Piscinibacter sp. HJYY11: one gene and its partner. The protein of the gene in region 1 interacts with the protein of each later gene in a pairwise test. Links are inferred from orthologs where the notes say so. Each region holds a gene or a part of one and is shown on either strand. Other genes may lie near its edges.

Region 1 (4,379 bases):
TGGGCAGCGTGCAGCCGCAGCCGCTCGAGCACCTGGCCGACGGCACGCTCTCGCTGGCCAGCATCGAGGCAGCGATCAAGCCCGACGATGCGCACTTCGCGAAGAGCCGCTTGCTGTGCCTGGAGAACACGCTGGGCGGCAAGGCCTTGCCGATGTATTTCATGGCGGAGGCGACTGCACTGGTGCGGCGCCGTGGCCTGGCGACCCACCTGGACGGTGCTCGCGTTTTCAATGCAGCAACGGCGCTCGGCGTGCCCGTGCACGAGATCGCGAGCCACTTCGATTCAGTCTCGGTGTGTTTTTCGAAAGGCCTCGGTGCTCCCGTCGGCTCGGCGCTGTGCGGCTCCAAGGATCTGATCAAGAGCGCTCATCGCTGGCGGAAGATGTTGGGCGGCGGCTTGCGGCAAGCCGGCGTCATCGCCGCCGGCGCCCTGCATGCGCTCGACCACCACGTCGAGCGACTGGCCGATGACCACGCGCTGGCGTGTCGCCTGGCGCAAGGGCTGCAGGGCATTGCCGGTGTCACGGTCGAAGCACCCGAGACCAACATCGTCTTCATCGACGTCGCCGGTGATCGCGCCGCCGGCCTGCTGCCGCATCTGGAATCGCGCGGCGTGCTCGCCACCGGGCTCTACCGCCTGCGCTTCGTGACACACCTTGACGTCGACGCCGAGGGCGTGGACCGCGCCGTCGCCGCCGTGCGCGACTATTTCAACGCTTGACATCGACCGCCATGACCATCACCAACACCGAAGCGCTGGCGCGCGTCATCGATCACCGCGAGATCTTCCACGACGAGATGCTGACGCTGATGCGCCGCATCATGAGCGGCGAGATGTCGCCGGTGATGATCGCGGCGCTCTCGATGGGGCTGCGCGTCAAGAAAGAGACCATCGGTGAAATCGCGGCAGCGGCGCAGGTCATGCGTGAGCTCGCCACGCCGGTGCCAGTAGACGACAAGTCGAACCTCGTCGACCTGTGCGGCACCGGTGGTGACGGCGCACATACCTTCAACATCTCGACGGCGGCGATGTTTGTCGCGGCGGCGGCGGGGGCACGGGTCGCCAAGCATGGCGGGCGCAGCGTGTCGTCGAGCACTGGCAGCGCCGACGTGCTGGAAGCGTTCGGCGCCAACGTCAACCTCGCCCCCGATCAGGTGGCGCAGTGCCTGGAGCAGACCGGCATCGGCTTCATGTTCGCGCCCAACCACCATGCCTCGATGAAGCACGCCGCGCCGGTGCGCAAGGAGCTGGGCGTGCGCACGATCTTCAACATCCTGGGCCCGCTGACCAACCCAGCGCAGGCGCCGAACCAGCTGATGGGTGTCTTCCACGCCGACCTCGTGGGCATTCAGGTGCGGGTGCTGCAGCGGCTCGGCTCCGACCACGTGATGGTGGTCTACGGCATGAATGGCATGGACGAGATCTCACTGTCAGGTGAGACGTTGATCGGTGAGCTCAAGAACGGCGAGGTGCGTGAATATGTCGTGCACCCGAGCGACTTCGGCATGCCGGTGTACGACAGCCGTGTGCTGCGGGTCGCCGACAAGGCCGAGTCAGTGCAATGCATCCAGCGTGCGCTTGGCAACGAAGACGGGCCGCTGCGCGACATCGTGCTGCTCAACGCCGGTGGGGCGCTCTATTGCGCCAACGTCGTGTCGTCGATCGCCGACGGGGTCAAGCGCGCCCGAGAAGCGGTGGCCTCCGGCGCCGCCACCCGGAAATTGAGCCAGTTCGTGGCCGCCACACACCAATTCAAATCATGAGCGACATCCTCGACAAGATTGTTGCGGTCAAGCGCGAAGAAATTGCAGCCGCGAGCCGCGTGCGCAACTTGGCCTCCCTGCGCCGCGAGGCCGAATCGCGCAAAGATGTGCGCGACTTCGTCGGCGCGTTGCGGCGCAAGGTAGGGGCAGGACAGGCGGCCGTGATCGCCGAGGTGAAGAAGGCCAGCCCCAGCAAAGGCGTGCTGCGCGACAACTTCGTGCCGGCCGAGATCGCTGTGAGCTACGAGCGCCACGGCGCGGCGTGTCTGAGCGTGCTGACCGACGTGCAGTTTTTCCAGGGCTCGGCGGTCTACCTGCAGCAGGCGCGCGCCGCCTGCGCGCTGCCGGTGCTTCGCAAGGACTTCATGGTCGATCCGTATCAGGTCTACGAGGCGCGGGCGATGGGGGCGGACTGCATCCTGCTGATCGCGGCCTGCCTCGACGACGCGCAGTTGGCTGATCTGGAAGCGCAGGCGCTGTCGCTGGGGATGGCGGTGCTGGTGGAGGTGCACGACCGCGTCGAACTCGACCGGGCGCTGTCACTGAAGACGCCGCTCATCGGTGTCAACAACCGCAACCTGCGGAACTTCGAGGTGAGCCTGGACGCGACCTTGTCGCTGTTGCCCGGAGTGCCGGCCGATCGTCTTCTGGTCACCGAAAGCGGCATCCTCGGTGCGGCCGATGTGGCGCGGATGCGCGACGCCAATGTCCATGCCTTCCTCGTCGGCGAAGCCTTCATGCGAGCCCCTGATCCGGGCGTGGCCCTGGCTCAGCTCTTCGCATGACCGCCGATGACCTGCGCGCTGCCTTCGGCACGGTGCCCGAGGTGTGGCGGAAGGTGTTGCCGGGCTGGACGGTTCAGAAGCAAGAGGCCTTGATCGAGCGGATCAAGGGCGTGTCGGGCGACAAGCCGATCGGCCCTGAGGACCCGTTCCGCGCACTCCGCCTTGTGTCCCCCCAAGATGCCAAGGTCGTGATCTTCGGCCAGGACCCGTACCCCACCGCCGGCCACGCGGACGGGCTCGCATTTTCCGCCGGGCATGGCAAGCCGCGCTCGCTGGCCCGCATCTTTGAAGTGCTGGCAGCCGACCGGCCGGGCTGGACACCTCCCGCGGTCTGGAAGCTGGACCCATGGGCTCGGCAAGGTGTGCTGCTGTTGAATCCGGCGCTGACAGTCGAAATCGGTCAGGCGGGCAGCCACCTCAAAACGGGTTGGCTTGCGCTCACATCCGAGATTGTTTCGGCACTGAGCCAGCGCGGCGACCCGCCCACATTTCTGCTTTGGGGTGGCAAGGCCCAGGATTTTCTGGCTCGCGCCGTCCCGTCGGGTGCGACGCCCCGCGTGCTGATCACCCGACACCCGTCCTACGACCTGCACAAACAGTTCATGGCCGACGGCAGCCACTTCCTCGCCACCCAGCACCTCGTCGACTGGTGGGCCTTGTGAGCATGAATCTTCGAAATTTGATGCTATAGTCCCGGGTTCGCTTTGGAGGGGTGCCCGAGTGGCTAAAGGGGGCAGACTGTAAATCTGTTGGCTTACGCCTACGCTGGTTCGAATCCAGCCTCCTCCACCAAAGCGAACCGATTTCAGAAGAGTTGAACCCGGATGGCATGGCGCCGGAAGGGGCTCCCGAGCGGGAGTAGTTCAATGGTAGAACCCTAGCCTTCCAAGCTAATGACGCGGGTTCGATTCCCGTCTCCCGCTCCATGACGTCGCCAGTGGTTTGCGCTCCGAAAGGCGCAAACCAGTGTCGATTGGCACCGAAGTTTGGTTCGGCCCATGTGGCTCAGTGGTAGAGCACTCCCTTGGTAAGGGAGAGGTCACGCGTTCGATCCGCGTCATGGGCACCACAGTTTTCTTCAGCATCGTCTCTCTCGACCGCTAGGAGCTCGAAAAAATGGCAAAAGGCAAATTTGAACGGACCAAGCCGCACGTGAACGTGGGGACGATTGGTCACGTGGACCATGGCAAGACGACGCTGACGGCGGCGATCACGACGGTGCTGTCGAAGAAGTTCGGCGGTGAGGCCAAGGCGTACGACCAGATCGACGCGGCCCCTGAAGAGAAGGCGCGCGGCATCACCATCAACACCGCCCACGTCGAATACGAGACCGCCAACCGCCACTACGCGCACGTCGACTGCCCCGGGCACGCCGACTACGTGAAGAACATGATCACCGGTGCCGCCCAGATGGACGGCGCCATCCTCGTGTGCTCGGCCGCTGACGGCCCCATGCCCCAGACCCGCGAGCACATCCTGCTGGCCCGCCAGGTCGGCGTGAAGTACATCATCGTCTTCCTGAACAAGTGCGACATGGTCGACGACGCCGAGCTGCTCGAGCTCGTCGAGATGGAAGTGCGTGAGCTCCTCAGCAAGTACGACTTCCCCGGTGACGACACCCCCATCGTCAAGGGTTCGGCCAAGCTCGCCATGGAAGGCGACACCGGCGAACTCGGCGAAGGCGCCATCTTCAAGCTGGCTGAAGCCCTGGACACCTACATCCCCACGCCCGATCGCGCCATCGACGGCGCCTTCCTGATGCCCGTGGAAGACGTGTTCTCCATCTCCGGTCGTGGCACCGTGGTGACCGGCCGTGTCGAGCGCGGCAT
Region 2 (4,142 bases), 3.1 Mb from region 1 along the record:
GACGTCGAAACGCCCGTCGCCGAAGAGGCGCCTGAAGCCACGGAGGCAGGCGATGACGCCGCCACCGAACACAAGCGCGTGCTGGCCGCCGAGCCCGACGCACCCAAGCTTCACAAGGTGCTCGCCCAGTCGGGCATCGGTTCGCGCCGCGACATGGAGCAGCTGATCGAAGACGGTCACGTGACCGTCAACGACCAGCCGGCTCATGTGGGCCAGCGCGTGTCGTTCGGCGACCAGGTGAAGATCAAGGGCAAGCCGGTGCGCATCCGCATCGTGCCGCCGCCGGCGCGCATCATTGCGTATCACAAGCCCGTGGGCGAGGTCGTCACGCACGATGATCCGGAGGGCCGCCCGACGGTGTTCCGCCGACTGCCGCGATTGCAGCAGGGCAAGTGGCAGTCGGTGGGCCGCCTCGACCTGAACACCGAAGGCCTGCTGCTCTTCACCACCTCAGGCGAACTCGCCAACCAGCTGATGCACCCGCGCTTTGGCGTGGAGCGTGAGTACGCGGTGCGCGTGCTGGGCACGCTGACCGAAGACGACCGCGAAGAGCTGCTCAACGGCGTCAACATCGAAGGCCAGATGGCCAGCTTCAAGTCCATCCAGGACGGCGGCGGTGAAGGTGCCAATCACTGGTACCGCGTCGTCATCACCGAAGGCCGCAACCGCGAGGTGCGCAAGCTCTTCGACGAAGTGGGCCTCACCGTGAGCCGCCTCATCCGCATCCGCTACGGCACGGTGGTGCTGCCGCGCGGCCTCAAGCGCGGGGTGTGGGTCGACCTCGAAGAGAACGACGTGCGCGCGATCCGCCGGCTGGCCAGCGGCAACAACCCCGGCCAGCAGCAGGGCGAGCGTGGTGGCCCGGGCAACCAGCAGAACAACCAGAAGCGCGGCAACCGCAATGACCGCAACGACCGTGGCAATCGCCAGGAGCGTGGTCCGCGTGGTGGCCAGCAGCAACCCGTGCCAGCACAGGCGCGCGAGAACAGCTACGACGACCAGGACCGTGATGACGACCTGGACTTCGACCCCAGCAAGATCCCCAACCCGCTCGAGCAGACCTTCGACAAGCGCTTCGTGCAGAAACCGCGTGGCCCGGTGGGCGGCGGCGGCTTCGGCCGCGGCGGGGGGGGTTTCGGCGCCGGTGGCAGTGCGCCGCAGCGCCCGCAGGGCGGCGGCAACAACAAGAAGGGCGGCGGCCCGCGCGAGCCGGATCCGCTGCAGACCTCCGTCGGCTACATCGGCGCCGATGCCTTCCACCGCAAGAACCGCGGCGGCCGCGGCAAGGGCGGCGGGGGTGGTGGCGGGTACGGCGGCGGCGGAGGCGGTGGCTTTGGCGGCAACCGCCGCGGCCGCTGAGCCCTGCTGGAATTACGAAGGAACCCACCTTCGAGCGTTAGAATCCAAAACTTTGCCAAGTGCTTGATTCAGGAGAAGAAATATGGCGATCGAACGTACCCTTTCCATCATCAAACCCGACGCGGTCGCGAAGAATGTGATCGGCCAGATCTACGCGCGCTTCGAAGGCGCCGGCCTCAAGATCATCGCGGCTCGCATGGCGCACCTCTCGCGCAATGAAGCCGAGCAGTTCTATGCGGTGCACAAGGCCCGCCCGTTCTTCAAGGACCTGGTGGACTTCATGGTGTCCGGCCCGGTCATGATCCAGGTGCTCGAAGGTGAAGGCGCCATCGCCAAGAACCGCGACCTGATGGGCGCCACCGACCCGAAGAAGGCCGAGAAGGGCACCATCCGCGCCGACTTCGCCGACAGCATCGACGCCAATGCCGTGCACGGCTCCGACGCGCCGGAAACGGCCGCTGTCGAAGTGGCGTTCTTCTTCCCTGGCATGAACGTCTACAGCCGCTAAGTGCTGGCCTTGCGCCTCGACGTAGGCGTTGCCTGCTGAGCGCAAGGAAACCATCTCATGACACCGGCCAACCTGCTCGACTACGACCTCGACGGACTGGCCGCGTATTGCGAAAAGCTGGGTGAGAAGCGCTTTCGCGCCACCCAGCTTTTTCGTTGGATCCATCAAAAGGGCGAGGCCGACTTTTCGGCCATGTCCGACCTGGCCAGATCGCTGCGCGACAAGCTGGCCGGCGTGGCCGTCGTGGCGCCGCTCACCGTCATCAGCGAGCAGGCCTCGGCCGACGGCACCATCAAGTGGCTCTTCGACGTGGGCGGTGGCAACGCCGTAGAGAGCGTCTTCATTCCCGAAGATGACCGCGGCACGCTGTGCGTGTCGTCGCAGGCGGGCTGTGCGGTCGGCTGCCGTTTCTGCTCGACCGGCCACCAGGGGTTCAGCCGCAACCTCACCACAGGCGAAATCGTGGCGCAGCTGTGGTTTGCCGAGCATCACCTGCGCAAGCGCTTGAACCTGGCGCCAGGCGAACGCGCCATCACCAACGTGGTGATGATGGGCATGGGCGAGCCGCTGCAGAACTACTCGGCCCTCGTGCCGGCGCTGCGCGTGATGCTCGACGACCATGGGTATGGCCTGTCGCGCCGCCGCGTCACGGTGTCCACCTCCGGCGTCGTGCCGATGATCGATCGCCTGCGCGAAGACTGCCCGGTGGCGCTCGCCGTGTCGCTGCATGCCCCCGAAGACGCGCTGCGTGACAACCTCGTGCCGCTCAACAAGAAGTATCCGATCGCCGAACTGCTGGAGGCTAGCAGCCGCTACCTCGAGCGTGCGCCGCGCGACTTCATCACCTTCGAGTACTGCATGCTCGACGGCGTGAACGATACCCCTGCCCATGCCGAGGCGCTGGTGCAGATCAGCCGCACGGTGTCGTGCAAGTTCAACCTCATTCCGTTCAACCCCTTCCCCGAGTCGGGCCTCACACGCTCGCCGCGTGATCGTGTGACTGCCTTTGCGCGCATCCTGCAAGACGCCGGCGTCGTGACCACCGTGCGCAAGACGCGCGGCGACGACATCGCCGCCGCCTGCGGCCAGCTGGCGGGGGAGGTGCAGGACCGCACCAACGTCGCCGAGCGCATGACGCGTTCGCCGATCCAGATCCATCGCAAGAACCCTTCGTCCAACACTCCGGAGAAACATGCATGAATGTGGGCCGCAATCGCTGGTGGGTCACTGCCGCTTGCTGGGCATTCAGTTCATGGATTGCCGGGTGCGCGCTGCCGCCGCCATCGCCTGCGCCAGGCGAGACGCGCGATCGCGTCACCGAGTCCGACGAAAGCGAATCCAGCAAGCGTGCCCGCGTGCGCCTCGAGCTGGCCAGCGCCTATTTCGGTCGTGGCCAGTACACCACCGCGCTCGACGAGGTGAAGCAGGCTGTCTCGCTGAACCCAAAACTCGGCGAGGCTTTCAACATGCGGGGCCTGATCTATGCCGCGCTCGGCGACGACACGCTGGCGCAGGAAAGTTTCAAGCGCGCGCTTCAGTTGAATCCGAACGACGCCGACAGCTTGCACAACTATGGCTGGTACCAGTGCCAGCAGAAGCGCTACCGCGAGGCGCAGGCCCTGTTCCAGCAAGCGCTTGGAACGCCGCAATACCCGGCGTCCGCTCGCACGCTGATGACCAGTGGCATCTGCCACGCGCGTGCCGGCGAGTGGGCCGAGGCGGAAGTGGCCTTGAGCAAGGCCTACGAGCGTGACCCGGCCAATCCTGCCGCAGCGGTCAACCTCGCCGAAGTGCTGCTGCGCCGCGGCGAGGCCGAGCGCGCGCGGTTCTACATCCGCCGTGTGACCTCGACGCCGACCCAGTCCAGCGCACAGACGTTGTGGCTCGCCGCGCGCATCGAACACAAGCTCGGCAATCGCCAGGGAGTCAATGAGCTCGGCCGTGAGCTGCGCAGCCGTTTCCCGCAGTCGCGTGAAACTTCGGCCTTCGATCGAGGCCTCTTCAATGAGTGACACCCCAGGCGACGCCCCGATCGCCGACCCCGCACCGACACCAGACACCGCCGGCAGCCTGCTGAGGCAGGCCCGCGTGGCCAAGGGCCTGCACATTGCTGCGCTGGCGACCTCCATCAAGGTGGCGCCGCGCAAGCTCGAGCTGCTCGAGGCCGACCGCTACGACGAGCTCCCCGGCGCGACCTTCACCCGTGCACTGGCGCAGACCGTCTGCCGCACGCTCAAGATCGATGCGGCACCGGTGCTGGCCCTGTTGCCGCAGC

Evidence for each region. Proteins that work in one complex are often made in the same cells at the same time.
Region 2: the proteins of JI745_RS18355 (region 1) and ndk interact in binary tests that used the Escherichia coli proteins (3 or more experiments, as listed by UniProt). The link is inferred for Piscinibacter sp. HJYY11 from one-to-one orthologs.

What each region holds. Positions count from the first base shown.
Region 1 is NZ_JAERQZ010000001.1:3,945,631-3,950,009, forward strand. Bases 1,380-4,379 are described here. They hold JI745_RS18355 (uracil-DNA glycosylase), read left to right. Parts: upstream 1,380-2,546; coding sequence 2,547-3,212; downstream 3,213-4,379. Other genes in these bases: trpD (anthranilate phosphoribosyltransferase), read left to right, coding at 1,380-1,765; trpC (indole-3-glycerol phosphate synthase TrpC), read left to right, coding at 1,762-2,550; tuf (elongation factor Tu), read left to right, coding at 3,667-4,379. Also shown: ltaE (low-specificity L-threonine aldolase), read left to right, coding at 1-722; more of trpD, read left to right, coding at 734-1,379. UniProt on the Escherichia coli protein: Excises uracil residues from the DNA which can arise as a result of misincorporation of dUMP residues by DNA polymerase or due to deamination of cytosine.
Region 2 is NZ_JAERQZ010000001.1:806,858-810,999, reverse strand. What follows is about bases 392-3,154. They hold ndk (nucleoside-diphosphate kinase), read left to right. Parts: upstream 392-1,441; coding sequence 1,442-1,867; downstream 1,868-3,154. Other genes in these bases: pilW (type IV pilus biogenesis/stability protein PilW), read left to right, coding at 3,064-3,154; rlmN (23S rRNA (adenine(2503)-C(2))-methyltransferase RlmN), read left to right, coding at 1,925-3,067; JI745_RS03655 (pseudouridine synthase), read left to right, coding at 392-1,359. Also shown: more of JI745_RS03655, read left to right, coding at 1-391; more of pilW, read left to right, coding at 3,155-3,879; JI745_RS03635 (helix-turn-helix domain-containing protein), read left to right, coding at 3,872-4,142. UniProt on the Escherichia coli protein: Major role in the synthesis of nucleoside triphosphates other than ATP. The ATP gamma phosphate is transferred to the NDP beta phosphate via a ping-pong mechanism, using a phosphorylated active-site intermediate.